Regions from separate parts of the Photobacterium kagoshimensis genome, predicted to be linked through region 1. Evidence: riboswitches for the same ligand, from Rfam matches in the RefSeq annotation. Region 1 holds a riboswitch; the other holds the start of a gene.
The links. Region 1 has a riboswitch for cobalamin ahead of L4C35_RS17395 (cobalt-precorrin-5B (C(1))-methyltransferase). Riboswitches for the same ligand answer to the same signal wherever they lie in the genome.
Positions count from the first base shown of each region.

Region 2: linked by a shared signal. The riboswitch ahead of L4C35_RS19530 (TonB-dependent receptor domain-containing protein) and the one ahead of L4C35_RS17395 (cobalt-precorrin-5B (C(1))-methyltransferase) in region 1 are both predicted to bind cobalamin.

Region 1 is NZ_JAKJSO010000018.1:128,112-135,466, reverse strand. It holds gene L4C35_RS17415 (LPP20 family lipoprotein) at 365-961, shown strand; gene L4C35_RS17410 (tetratricopeptide repeat protein) at 966-1,853, shown strand; gene L4C35_RS17405 (hypothetical protein) at 1,831-2,355, shown strand; gene L4C35_RS17400 (histidine phosphatase family protein) at 2,821-3,465, shown strand; cobalamin riboswitch at 3,562-3,758, shown strand; gene L4C35_RS17395 (cobalt-precorrin-5B (C(1))-methyltransferase) at 3,943-5,163, shown strand; gene L4C35_RS17390 (precorrin-8X methylmutase) at 5,160-5,813, shown strand; gene cbiE (precorrin-6y C5,15-methyltransferase (decarboxylating) subunit CbiE) at 5,813-7,108, shown strand; gene cobI (precorrin-2 C(20)-methyltransferase) at 7,101-7,355, shown strand, end outside.
Region 2 is NZ_JAKJSO010000022.1:96,506-103,860, reverse strand. It holds gene L4C35_RS19535 (Dph6-related ATP pyrophosphatase) at 1-38, opposite strand, end outside; gene L4C35_RS19530 (TonB-dependent receptor domain-containing protein) at 120-1,955, opposite strand; cobalamin riboswitch at 1,993-2,210, opposite strand; gene trmA (tRNA (uridine(54)-C5)-methyltransferase TrmA) at 2,357-3,463, shown strand; gene L4C35_RS19520 (YijD family membrane protein) at 3,542-3,913, opposite strand; gene fabR (HTH-type transcriptional repressor FabR) at 3,936-4,568, opposite strand; gene sthA (Si-specific NAD(P)(+) transhydrogenase) at 4,902-6,317, shown strand; gene cysQ (3'(2'),5'-bisphosphate nucleotidase CysQ) at 6,388-7,221, opposite strand; gene nudE (ADP compounds hydrolase NudE) at 7,235-7,355, opposite strand, start outside.

The DNA of each region.
Region 1 (7,355 bases):
CGTCATTTAACATTACGTAATAGAAGGCATACTTAGGTATGCCTTTTTTGTCGGTGTAAAAGAGCTCTGTAAACAATACGGCAATAAGTCATTATAGATTACTTATATTTACTATGATTGGTTTGACATAGAATTATGCGTTAGGTATATTATACGCATCATGACGCATTGCTATTTTTATTGGTCTTAATTGTGAGTAAAAATAATGAATTTTCATTAAAACGCGGTTCAATTGCTTTGTGTTTTGTGTCAAACTTCTAGTGTTTAGTAATGCATCAAGTATGTGAATGCTTGTTGTTGCTTAGCGTCGAAATAATAATATTAAAAATACTTAATTAATAATTGTTTAGTGGTAGACATTGATATGAATAAAGTTTTGTTAAAGCTAATGGTTGCTCTTGGTGTAGTAACTATGGTCGGTTGTTCGAGCATTGAAACAGCGGAAGACATTCAAAAAGCAGATTGTTACTTCCCTGACATGCCGTCAAAAGAAGCACCAAAATGGATTTGTGAAGTAACGCCTCAAGGTTACGAAATCATTGGTGTGGGTTACGCGAAAAAAAGCGTAGCAGGCTCAAGCATTATGCGCGAAATCGCATTGAACAATGCACAACAGCGTTTAGCCTCACAGTTAGAAAATAACATTAAAAGCAAGTTTGATGCGGTAACAAGACAATCAAGCACAACCACTAAAACCGTAAGTGACGAGCACGTTTCTGAAATGGTAGAAATCACCATTAACAACGTTGTTAGCACTGTTGTTCGTGATGCGCGTGTGATGACAACGTTAACATCACCAAGCGGCGGTATGTACACTTTAGTTGCAATGACCAACGATGCTTACCAAGCAAACATGGCTGCTGCTATTGAAAAAGCACGTAACGATGAAATTTGGAACAAACTAGACTCAGAACAAGCGCAAGAAGCAATGAAGAAAGCGTTAGTATCTTTAGAGGGTTAATAGTATGAAAGCGATGATGAAAAGCTTGTTAGGCTTGACTGTACTTGCTGCAACGCTATTAACATCAGGTTGTGCTTTTTACACTGAAGTGGGCTCAACCATTGCAGCGCCAAGTAACAAAGGTATTAATTACAAGCAAATGGAAGTGAACAACTTCTCTTCTTCTGAAAAAAGCAAAGGTCCCGTTTTTTCGAAGATGCTGCGTAGTAAAATCCGTGAATACGGTTATGTTGACCCAGCAAGTAAAGCGCTTGGCATAGTTGTTACTGGCGAGATCAGCTGGGACAAAGATGAATCGACATGGAAAGAAGAAGTGAAATCGGAAGATGGTAATTACTTCCGTTACTACGCAAAGCGCACGCGTTCAGCGACAGTCACTTACTCTGTGAAAAAGAATGGCCATGAAATTACCTCTGGTAACTATTTTAGCCAATCAAGTAGTGAGAAAAATGACCTAGATAGCATAGGTGCAGCGCACGCGAAACTGCAAGGTTGGGATAGCATGAACAACTCGATTTTAGAAGACCTTTCAGTTCATGTTGCTCAAGATCTAACGCCACACCAGAAGTATATTACGGTTCGCTTACTAAGCGGTGATGATGAAAGCATTGATCTTGCGAATGAATATGCGCAGCGTCAACGTTACGATCAAGCTTATGCCATGTATCAGCAAATAGCGCAGGCATCACCTAACGTTGTTGATCAGGCGATTGCAACCCACAACATGGGTATGATTAAATTCCTTGAGAGTGAATTTAAAAATGCTTACAAGCTGATCAAGCAAGCAAATGTGATTGATCCAAAAAACATGGAAATCTTAGACTCGATTCCTATGGTTGAAAACTACTTCCAAATGAGTAAAAACCACGATGAACAAATTAAATCTGCTTAGTGCAGCAACAGCATTACTTTTACTTGCTGGCTGTGCATCTGAGCCGAGTGTGACCGTTCACGTTCCACCAGCAAAATCGAAAATCTTTGGTGATGTAAGCTCATGTGAAAGCCAGCTACAGCTGCATGTTATTCATGAAACCGATGCCGCAGGCGAGCGTATTTATGTTACGTCTGAGCAAACCGTTGTGGTGGCAGGGGGGGATCGCGATAGCATTACCACACTTGAAGAAGCAGCCCGTGACCGTGCGCTATCATTAGCTGTGATGGAAACAAATGGTGTCGCTATTGAGAAGCACTTTACCCAAAATGAAACTGTGTTAGACCGCAATGGTTCACAGTCATCATACGGTGATGTGCAATCTTGCTTAACCAGTAAGGCTGTTGGTGTTGGTGTGGCTCAGCTTCGTCATTGTGATACTAAAACGCTGCCTTCACGTCACATGGAAATGACTTGTGTTGTAGATGTGAAAGTGCCAAAAATGAAAGTGGAACGCATGTAACCATAGTTCGACTGCTCGCTGTGTAATAACATCGCGGTGATATTAAAACCAAGTGCTTGCCACTTGGTTTTTTTTCATCGAAACAATACTTAGCTAAGACTATGACGCAATGGGTTTTGTCATGGATGTAGTAAAAAGTAAACAAAAGACTGAATTTTAGATACACGAAATTCGACAATATACCAAGTATATTATCGTAGCTGTGGTTGAGAGAGGAATAGGGAAGGCGAGTTTGACCGAACTATGGCCTTCCACTAGTGTAAGCCTTTAAATGACCAAAAATAAAGGGCTTACGGGCTTTTCACTGAGTACGAAAAAGTGAAAAGCGGCAATAAGTTTGCTTGGGCTGATAATACCGACTTTGTTTGATCGCGGCTATACCATTGCCTTATGCTGTTTTCGAAGAAATACACTAAAGTGTAAACTTATTATTACAGGTTCAAGGTGGCGCCGATAAAACAGCAAATGAAGATAAATGATAATAAACCGTCTGTTCGGCTTGTTATGGTGCGCCATGCGCAAACTGAGTGGAATCTTGTTGGTAAGTTACAAGGTTGGCGAGACAGTCGCTTAACGATTGAAGGTCGAAAGCAGCTCGCCTGTTTGATATCAACAAGCCAATGCTGTCGAAAATACCCCGCCGATATTGTGTATTCAAGTGACCTTGGCCGAGCTCTGGCGTCTGCTCGTATTATTTGTAACGAGAGTGGCGGTCATATCGTGCCAGATCAACGCCTGCGCGAAAGAAGATTTGGTATTCTCGAAGGTAAGCAAAAAAATGAATGTGTTGACGGTTTTTTACATACTCAACACTGGTTAGCTTATCAAAGCCGTTATGAAAAACGACTGGATGCGTACGATACGATAGCGACAGGTTTATTAGCAGAGAGTGAGCTCATGTTTGAGCGGCGAGTAGCCGATTTTTTACAGACTTTGGTCAGTCGACACGCAGGAAAAACAGTTTACGTGGTGAGTCACGGCGAGTGGATTCGCTGCGCATGGAATATTGTCAATGGCCGAGTATCGTGGTCATACGGAGAAGGTATTCCCGTGAATACAGCAATGAAAATATTTGAGCTAATGCCATCTCAGCTTAATTTAAGTGAATGAAAAGTAAATATTAGTGTTGATAACTAGAGGTATATCATTAAACTAGTTCGATAATAAACCACATAATAAGTAATGTCATTCCAGCTTGAATACTGAGTGACCATGGTGAGAGATAATCGCAGCAAAATAGCCTTTATCAGCCATGCAGGGAATCAGGTGAGAAACCTGAGCTGTACCCGCAACTGTAAGCGATGAGTTTTAACAAAGCCACTGAGTAATGACGATATTATTCGGGAAGGGGTTGAAGCGGTTTAGTCGTTAGTCAGGATACCTGTTACTTCATTCGCTTCCGAATTCTGAGCGGGGATACTCAGCATCGTACCTTCCAGCGATTTCTCTATCGTTGCGTTCGGCTATTCGGGGGTAATTGTATTTGAACCCCAGTAATGGATGTCGAGCTTTTCGCAAAGCTAAACAGCATTACCACTATGGAATGGTAAGGCGCTATGGCGAATCATAAAAATTGTGGAGCGAGCTTTGGTCACCAAGGTTAAGCGCTCAAAAAAACGCACCGATTTACGTTCTGGTTTTACGACTGGTGCTTGTGCTGCGGCTGCCAGTCGTGCCGCTGTTCATGCTTTGCTGACAGGGCAATCTCTGCCGTTTATTTCTATTACTTTGCCTAATCTTGAATCGGCTACCTTTGCTATTGCACGACTTGAATACCATTGCGATGGTGTACTTGCTGGGGTTATTAAAGATGCAGGCGATGATCCTGATTGTACCCATGGCGCTGAAATTCAGTGCTTTGCGCAATGGAGCGACCAATCAGGCATTTTACTTGATGGTGGCGTTGGGGTTGCGCGAGTAACCTTACCAGGGCTGGAGTTACCCGTTGGCCAGCCTGCGATAAACCCTGTGCCTCGGGCTAATATCCTCGATATGGTGCAGCTCGAATGGAACCTAAACGCTGATGCCAAATCACGTAATTGTTGTCAGCAAGGTATCGTGCTAGAAATTCGTGTACCTGATGGTGAAGAACGCGCCAAAGAAACCATAGGTCCTCGCCTCGGGTTAATCGGCGGCATTTCTATTCTTGGCACGCGTGGCACGGTCAAACCTTATTCCACCTCTGCTTTTTCTGCTTCAGTGCGCCAGTCTGTGCAAATTGCTAACGCGAATCAACAAAATCATGTTGTGCTCACGACGGGGTCTCGCTCCGAAAAATCCGCTATGGCAATGCTGCCGCAGTTAGACAGTATCTGTTTTATTCAAGCGGGCGATTTTGTCGGCGTTGGTTTACGTGCTAGTAAGCGTTATCACGTCCCAAAAGTAACGGTTGTCGCCATGATAGGCAAGCTAGCCAAAATGGTGGCTGGTCACATGATGACACATGTCTCAGGCCGTGCCATCGACTTTCAATTATTGGCAGATCTTGCGATTCAAAGTGAGTGCGCAGCTGAACTGTGCGAGCAAATAAGAGATGCGAATACGGGCCGCCATGTTTTAGATTTATGGCGTGAAACGTCCCCTCAAGCTTTTTTAGATTTGCTATGCCAACAAGCAGCGGAACATGCCGCAGTATACGTTGATCATTATCTTGATATCGAATTTCGATTAATTGATTTTGATGGTCGCTTATTGGCCATGCACCGCTCGCCATCTCATCATCACATGCTTAGTGACAGCACAAGCAAAAGCAATATTCATATTAAAAGTGCGCAAGTATCCCCCTCAGCTCATAAGGACATACCATGAATAAGATGCAGCAAATGACTGCACAAGGTCGACAAATCGAAAATAATTCGTTCGCGATTATCGACCATGAAATAGAAGCCTTTCACGGTGGGCATTCGTTCACACCTGTTGAATGGAATGTGGTGCGTCGCGCCATCCACACCACGGGGGATTTCGAATATGCCCAGCTCTTTCAGTTCAGTGATAATGCGGTGAGTTTGGGTATTCAAGCCCTACAAGCGGGGGCCCAAATTATTACCGATGTCACCATGATTTCAACGGGACTGAGCCAGCAGCGTTTATCAGTACATGGTAACCAAGCGCACTGCTTTATCAGCCACCCGACAGTGATTGAACGGGCCAAAGCCAGCGGTGAAACCCGAGCCATACAAGCGATGCAATATGCCCGAGATGCTGGTGTATTAGATGGCGCTATCATTGCTATTGGCAACGCGCCGACAGCCTTGTTTGAAATTTTACGTATGGTGGAAGCCGGCGAGGCTAAACCTGCGCTCATCATAGGTATTCCTGTTGGTTTTGTGAAAGCGGAAGAATCAAAGCAAGCATTGACTGAACAAAGCACTATTCCTTATATCGCCAGTGTGGGACGCAAAGGGGGAAGCCCATTAGTGGTTTCAACGATTCATGCTTTGCTGATGGAGTCGGTCTAATGCTCAGTGGTGATATTGCCCCTTCTGAGCTGCCAGCGATCACGGTTGTGGGTGTGCCTGAAGATGGTTGCATGAGCTTAACCAGCCGTGCGGTAAACGCGGTAGCGCAAGCTAGGGTGGTTGCAGGTAACGATCGTTTATTAGCTTGGTTTCCTCAATGCAAGGGGAAGCGGCTATCCATGGCGCAAGGCTATAAAGCATGGTTAGCAGCAGTATTAGAAGAAAGTGAGGAGGGCGGTGTGGTTATCTTAGCATCGGGTGATCCTCTGTTTTACGGTATCGGTAAAACACTAAGTAACCACTTACCCTCAGCAGAGCTGCGTTTTATTCCTAGTCCTTCATCCATGCAGTTGGCGTTTAGTCGCTTGGCATTGCCGTGGCAATACGCCACTTGTTTGTCTGTTCATGGTCGTCCGTTAGTGGGCCTTGTCAGCCAAATACAGCAAGGGGATCTGTTTTGTGTGTTAACCGACGGCAATAATCATCCTGGCGCCATAGCGAAGCACTTACTGACTTATCATCAGGCGCATTGGCAGGTATGGGTTTGTGAACAGCTAGGCGGGATAGAAGAAAAGGTCACAGCTTTTACAGTAGCTGAATTAGCCACAAAGCAAGTTGAGGATTTTAATCCGCTTAATCTTGTTGTGTTACAACGCCAGCAAGCACTTTATTGGGGTGGGTATGGTCAATATGCCGCCGATGACACATTTGAAAAACGCATGCCTAAGCGTGGTTTAATCACCAAGCAACCTATTCGTCATTTAGCTTTGAGCAGCATGCGTATTTGCCCTGACCACAGCGTTTGGGACATAGGTACAGGTTCAGGCTCAGTCGCGATTGAAGCGGCTAAGCAGTGTTGGCAGGGACAGGTTTATACCCTTGAATCTAATCGTGATTGTTATGAATCGATTGAAGCCAATATTGCTGCTCATGCGACCGACAATGTACAACTGCTCAAAGTGAAAGCGCCCGAGGAATTGGCCAACTTACCTCAAGCTAATAGCGTATTTATTGGTGGCAGTCGTGGTGAAATGGCAGCAATCCTTGATACATGCTGGCAGCGCTTAGCCGATGATGGCGTTATTGTTGCCACCGCCGTCACCATAGACTCAGTCGCCGAACTTCACACTTGGTCAAAACAGCGCAACGTCAAGGCGCTAGTGCAAATGGTCTCTATTTCTCAGGGCGTACCATTAGCACATTACACCCGCTATCAAGCAGAAAACCCGATTCATCTTTTTATCTTTGATAAACGTCTTCAAACAGAATTACACAGCGAAAATAATAATGACTAAACAATTAGGCAAGCTCTATGCCGTAGGGGTGGGGACTGGCGACAGTGAACTACTGACATTAAAAGCACACCGATTAATCAGTACAGTGGATGTTGTGGCGTTTCCTGAAAAGGATAAAGGCTCACAGGCATCTTTTGCTCACAAGATCGTCGCAGGTGCAGTACAAGATGACGAGATGCAGGGCGAAAAGCTGTTTTTGCACTTTCCAATGAGTCGCGATCCGCAGATTAATATTCCGGCGTGGCGT
Region 2 (7,355 bases), on a different contig from region 1:
CCCGAGCTCCAACTGATAATGACGTTAATCTGTGTCATGAATGATGCCCCAAACTAAATAATCATCAAAGATATAAATAAGGCCGCTAAATAGCGGCCTTGTACAAAAAGCATCTTTGCTTAGAACTGGTATGAACCATTCACATAGAAGGCACGTTCTGGCGCAGGGTAACCTTTAGCGGTTTCGTACTTTTCATTAAACAGGTTATCTACTCGACCACGTACGACCAAAGCATCTGTCACTTGATACGTTGTCGATAAATCCCACAGACTTGTTGCTGGCAAGTAACTATCATCTGTAGGAGCTGTAGTCGGTAGATCTAAACGCTTACCTGTATATAAGTAAGTTAAACTTACCGTAGCATCCCCAAATGCCACATCACTAATCCACTTATAATTTTGTTTTGCACGGCGTGCTAGCTGAACATCTTTCGCATCTTTATGATCTTTAAAATCAGCAACAACCGTATGATTTACAATACCCGTCGCAAACTGAACATCAAACTCAATGCCTTTAATTCGAGCATCGACATTATCAGAATTAAATCTACCGTCTGCGCCTTTATACCAAATAATTAAGTTATCAACCTTGTTATCATAAGCCGCAAGATTCCATTGCATAAAATCATAATAACCCGATGCTCCTAGCTCGAAGTTTTTAGACTCTTCAGGCATCAATTCAGGCTTAGACGCTAAATCAGAATACGTAGGTGCTTTAAATGCCGTGCCATAGCTCGCTCGAACACGGTGCTGCTCATTGATTTGGTAGGCAGTTGCTAAAGACCACGTCGCGTAGTTATCGTATTTATCATGCTTGTCGTAACGAGCATTACCTTCAACTGTTAGTTGGTTCCATTCCATTAGACCTGAAACATAGCCACCGTAATTATTACGACTTTCACCCGCTAGCTTATGTTTTGAACCATAACTTAACGCATCATCTTTTAACTTTTCACGGCGCCAATCAAGACCGCCCCCCAGTTGTAACATATCGGTTAGCTGATAAAGGTTCGCCCACTGCACATTGAACATATCGGAATTTGTGCGAGTACTCGCCTTATCTTTACCCTCACTCTGGCTGTAATTACGTGATTGGGTATCTTGGTAGTTCGTACTAAACTGCGTTTGCCATGCTGCTGCTTGGTGTTCAAGCTGCGCGGTGACATTCTGGTTTCGCACATAACCAAAGTTTTTGACACCATAGCTATCGTACTCAGCTTCATTCTCATACCAGCTCGCTGAGCCATAGGCTTTAGTGTTGTCAGATAATTGGTGCTCATAACCCACTAGTGCATTTTTGCTATCGTAGCCGTGCTTTACACCATCGTTCTTACCTGGCTGTGGTCGCACATTATAGCCATCCGTTTGAACGAAACCTGCGGCCACCTGTAAATGACCGGTATCGCTCACATCAGATTTAGCAACAAAGTTCGCTTCTTTATATGCACGGCTACCAGCGCCTAATGTCATTTGCTTAGTGTCATCGCCTTGCTGAGAGCGAGTGATAATATTGATCACACCACCAATAGCATCTGAGCCATATTTTGCAGCACCAGGACCACGAATAACTTCAACACGCTCAACTAAACCAATAGGGAAGCGGTTAAAGTTAACACCACCACCAATTGACGAGCTAATTCGTACACCATCAACAAGCACTAGTGTCTGGTTACTATTTGCACCACGAATATAAACTGAAGCGTTTTGTCCTAAGCCACCATTTTGTGCAACTTCAACACCCGGTAAACGGCGCAATACCTCTGGCAGCGCTTTGGCTTGGATAGCTTCGATTTCTTCACGTGTAACAACACTGATAGGAGCTAAAACAGAAGAAAGAGGTTGTTCAAATCGGTTTGCTGTTACCACCATCACATCATCGGTTGATGTTTCGGTCGCAAAAGCCTGACTTTGGAAAAATAGAGGGGCTAACGCCACTGCTAAGAGCGTTTTATTCATTAGATTGGATACCTTAAGTCGCGTTTATTACTAAGCACATTGCTTCGAAGCACTGGTTGGTATTCGGACTTAAGAGCAAGGTTTACACCGCCTACGGCAACAACTTCCCATTTCATCTATTGCTGAGCTAAATAGACAAAACAGTGTTTGGAACAACGTCCATGTGCTTTCGTTCTCTATTACCGCTGCGCGTCAGTTACGGATTTCCACCGTATTCCCTAGCCATTATGGCAAACCAGCGCATCGCGAATGCTAGTAAGCTCAACATTAATTGTCTAGCTTTGTTTATGCTTAGCAGTAAATAAGCACCAGCTTTGACACTTTCTCGGCCTCAAAGCTGGACATCGCCCAACAATGCAATAAAATCTCCGCTCTTAATTTGAGCAGTTTGAGGCAAACAAATGGCATCCACCGCAATCAATCCCGCTGATTACCAACTTCAGTTGGATGAAAAAGCAGAACGTATTCAAAATATCTTCGCAGATTTTGAGACGCCTGAGCTTGAGGTTTTTGCCTCTCCTGCTGAGCACTACCGCATGCGTGCAGAGTTTCGCGTATGGCATGAAGGTGAAGATCTTTACTACGTCATGTTCAATCAAGAAACGCGTGAGAAATACCGTGTCGATCAATTTCCAGCAGCAAGCCGTCTAATTAACGACTTAATGCCACTTCTGGTCGATGCATTAAAGCCTGTTAAAGCGCTGCGTCACAAACTGTTTCAAGTGGATTTTCTGTCCACATTAAGCGGTGAGATTCTGGTATCACTGCTTTATCACCGCCAACTGGATGAAGAGTGGGAAGCTGAAGCAAAAGCGTTAAAGCAGCGTTTAAATGATGAAGGCTTTAACCTGAACTTCATCGGCCGTGCTCGTAAACAAAAGATTGTTCTCGACCAAGAGCACGTTATCGAAAAGCTGAAAGTGCACGATCGCGTTCTAACGTACAAGCAAGTTGAAAACAGCTTCACTCAACCAAATGGTGAAGTAGCGCAGAAGATGTTGGAGTGGGCTGTTGACTGCACAGCAGAAAGTGAAGGTGATCTGCTTGAGCTTTACTGTGGCAACGGTAATTTCTCATTGGCGCTGGCGCAAAATTTTGACCGCGTACTCGCAACAGAGTTAGCCAAACCGTCGGTTGATTCAGCACAATACAATATTGCGGTAAACAACATTGATAACGTACAAATCATTCGTATGTCTGCGGAAGATTTTACCGATGCAATGGAAGGCAAACGTGAGTTCCGCCGCCTAAAAGATCAAAACGTGGATTTACAAAGCTACAACTGTAATACCATCTTCGTTGATCCGCCACGTTCAGGCATGGATGAAGGCACCTGTCGCATGGTGCAAGGTTACGAACGTATTATGTACATTTCATGTAATCCTGAAACGCTACAAGATAACTTGGCCATTTTGAGCGAAACGCACAATATCACGCGCTTTGCACTGTTTGATCAGTTCCCTTACACCCATCATATGGAGGCGGGTGTCCTACTAGAGCGCAAATAAACGCGACAGTAGCGAACAATAGATGCAAAAAAGGCGCTCTCAGCGCCTTTTTTATTACCTTTTTGAGCGAATAAGCGCTTAAGCTGCCGCTTCGTCTTTCTTGCCCATCACACCTAGTTTCACCGCTACCCAGAACAACAAGCCTAGAGAAATCATCAGTGGTAAGAAGTTTGACCCCATCTCTGGCATTTGTGCGCGTAGGAAAGATGAGTAGCCAAATGCACCCACTAAGAAACAAGCAAATGCAATCGCAGGCGTGCCTTCAGACATAGGTTTGGTTAAGTATTCTTGGTATAGGCAGTACACTGCCAAGGCAAAAGCGATCACAGGAAAAACGGAGAAGGCAACGGCACTTGACGTAAATACCGCCAGCGTTGCATTGCCACATAAACCCGCTAACAAAGACAAAATCAATGTTTTACGTTCAGCTTTTACTTGTTCCTTGTTCATATTCTTCACCAGCAAAATAAGGTTAGAGTTTCTGCCTGAGCTCACGACGCTCACGCTCTTTGCGGTACCAATAGGCACCCTTTGCAATCATTCGTAATTGCATGATCAGCCGTTCGGCATGCTCAGCACGCGCATGACTGTCTAGATCCAGTGCTTCTGCACCAGAACTGAATACTAATGTGACTGACGCCTCCGCTTGGGTGTACGCTTCTTCATGCGTCACCCCTGTTTTGGCCTCTAAATACTCGGCAAGTTCCGCCACAAAATGTTGAATTTCACGGGCTACTGCAGCACGAAAGGCGGTCGAAGTGCCTGAACGCTCACGTAACAGTAACCTAAATACGTTTGGGCTACCTTCGATAAACTCCATGAAGGTTTCGACCGAAGTACGGATCACGCTTCCCTCTTCGGCAATACGTTGGCGAGCTTGACGCATCAGCTGACGCAGAATCAAACCACCTTCATCAACCATGGTAAGGCCAAGCTCATCCATATCTTTAAAATGTCGATAAAAAGAGGTGGGAGCTATCCCCGCTTCGCGTGCAACTTCACGCAAACTTAAACTGGAAAAACTACGATCAGCACAAAGCTGGCTAAATGCAGCATCAATAAGCGAGCGACGGGTTTTTTCTTTTTGTTGAGCCCTAATACCCATGAATCTATTGGTTCTCTAATACTCTTTGCTGCAACTATACGCGGTTTTTATTACCAGTTCAGCGAGAATCCTGATCTTTCGATTAGGCTCTTATGAAATTAATCAGACCATAGTAAGTCCTGACTTAAACTGAATCAAAGCGACATTTGTCACTTTTAACTACTGGCTCACAAAGTAGCATATTTTCGTCAAGGAGACTTGCAAGGTTAGTTTGCATGCGCTGACAACGTGATCGTTACCGAGCTATGGCCATCAACTGATTTTCCACCAGCACAATCAGGGTTACACTGCTGCTATGGCAATGTTGCATGGATGATAATAAAGGCCAAGCCCATGACAAAGAAAAACCGACAAACCGCCCAGCATTTTGACGCCATCGTAATTGGTAGCGGCCCAGGTGGTGAAGGGGCTGCAATGGGGCTAACCAAAGCAGGTCTCAATGTCGCTATTATTGAGCGCGAAGATAGCGTCGGTGGCGGTTGTACTCACTGGGGAACCATCCCCTCAAAAGCACTTCGTCACGCAGTCAGCCGAATTATCGAGTTCAACCAAAACCCACTGTACTGCAAAAACAATTCAAGTCTGCATAGCACCTTCAGCCAGATCTTAGGCCATGCTCAAGATGTCGTAAATAAACAAACCCGTATGCGCCAAGGGTTTTACGACCGTAATCAGTGCAGCATTCTTTTTGGTGAAGCCAGCTTTGTTGATAGCCATACGGTACAAGTTCGTAATAAAGACGGTAGCCATGATTTATACCGTGGCGATACTTTTGTTATAGCCACAGGTTCACGGCCTTACCAGCCTACAGATGTCGACTTTAATCACTCGCGAGTATATGACAGCGATTCGATTTTGCAGCTCAAGCACGATCCTCGCCATATTATTATTTATGGCGCTGGCGTGATCGGCAGTGAATATGCCTCCATCTTCCGTGGGTTGGGGGTCAAAGTAGATTTAATTAATACCCGCGATCGCTTATTGGAATTTTTAGATAATGAGATTTCAGACTCCCTCTCTTATCACCTCTGGAATAGCGGCGCGATGATCCGCAACGGTGAAACCTATGAGCGGATTGAAGGGACCGAAGATGGTGTGATTTTACACCTAGCATCTGGCAAGAAAATGCGGGCTGACTGCTTACTGTATGCCAATGGCCGTACCGGTAACACAGACAGGCTGCACCTGGACAAAGTGGGGTTAACCCCAGACTCTCGCGGCCAGCTCAAGGTTAATCAAAACTACCGTACCGATGTCGAACATGTTTATGCAGTCGGTGATGTCATTGGCTACCCTAGCCTTGCCAGCGCTGCTTACGATCAAGGGCGTTATGTCGCGCAAGCGATCAGTAAAGGGGAAGCCCAAGGCAGCTTAATCGATCATATCCCAACCGGGATCTACACCATCCCTGAAATCAGTTCAGTAGGTAAAACCGAGCAACAACTGACGGCAGACAAAGTTCCTTATGAAGTAGGGCGGTCTCAATTTAAGCATCTCGCGCGTGCCCAAATAGCAGGGACGGAAGTGGGTAGCTTAAAAATTCTGTTCCACCGTGAAACCAAAGAGATCCTGGGGATCCACTGTTTTGGTGAGCGTGCCGCTGAGATCATACATATCGGCCAAGCGATCATGGAACAAAAAGGGGATGGCAATACCATCGATTATTTTGTGAATACCACCTTCAATTACCCAACCATGGCCGAAGCCTACCGTGTGGCAGCCTTGAATGGCCTTAATCGTCTGTTCTGACCAAGCTGTTTTGGTAAAAACAAAAACGGAGCCAAAGGCTCCGTTTTATGCAAATAGTTAACTCGCGGTATTACTCCGCATTCATCATACGATCATCAGGTGTCAGGATCTTATCCCACGGTAAGTGCTCATCCCCTAATGTAATAAAGTTTGGGTTCTCTAACGTATTTCGCTCGTTATAAGACAGTGGCGTTAAATGCGTATTCAAAATTCGCCCTCCCGCTTCTTCAACAATACACTGGGTCGCAGCCGTATCCCACTCACCTGTTGGCCCTAAGCGCAAATAGCAATCTACTGCGCCTTCGGCGACGAGACAGGCTTTGAGTGCCGCAGAGCCCAATGGCACTAAGTCATAATTCAGCGCAGGGTCTAATCGGTCGGTGATCGCTTGGATATTCTGACGACGACTGATCGCAACCGCGATAGATTGCGTAGGTCGCTCATGCTTATGGGTGGCTATGCGGAAGGTCTCACCATCAGGGGTGATCTTCCATGCGCCTTTGCCTTGGTAAGCATAGTAGGTCACACCTGAAACAGGCGCATAGACGACCCCCATCTTAGGCTGATTATTTTCTACCAGCGCAATGATAGTGGCAAAGTCACCACTGCCAGCAATGAATTCTTGCGTACCATCCAGAGGATCAACAAGCCAATAGCGATCCCATTGACTGCGTTCCGCTAAGGGAATCGCTGCATCTTCTTCTGACAGTACAGGGATATCTGGCGTTAACTCTGAGAGTTGCGCCATGATCAATTTATGGGCAGCCAAGTCGGCGCTAGTGACTGGTGTATTGTCTTGCTTGATCTGTTTTTCAAACTGACCACGCTGATAAATATCGAGAATTACCTGACCCGACGATCGGGCAATTTCTATCACTGAAGGGATAAGGTTCGACAATTCCATCGCAAACTCCTTGTTAATCAGCCAGCTGTTTTAAGGCTAAGAACAATGCCGTAATACTGCGTGCTTCAGCAAAGTCGAGATGACTAATCAACTCTTCACCTTGATTGACAGGCCAACGCACTAACTCCAACGGT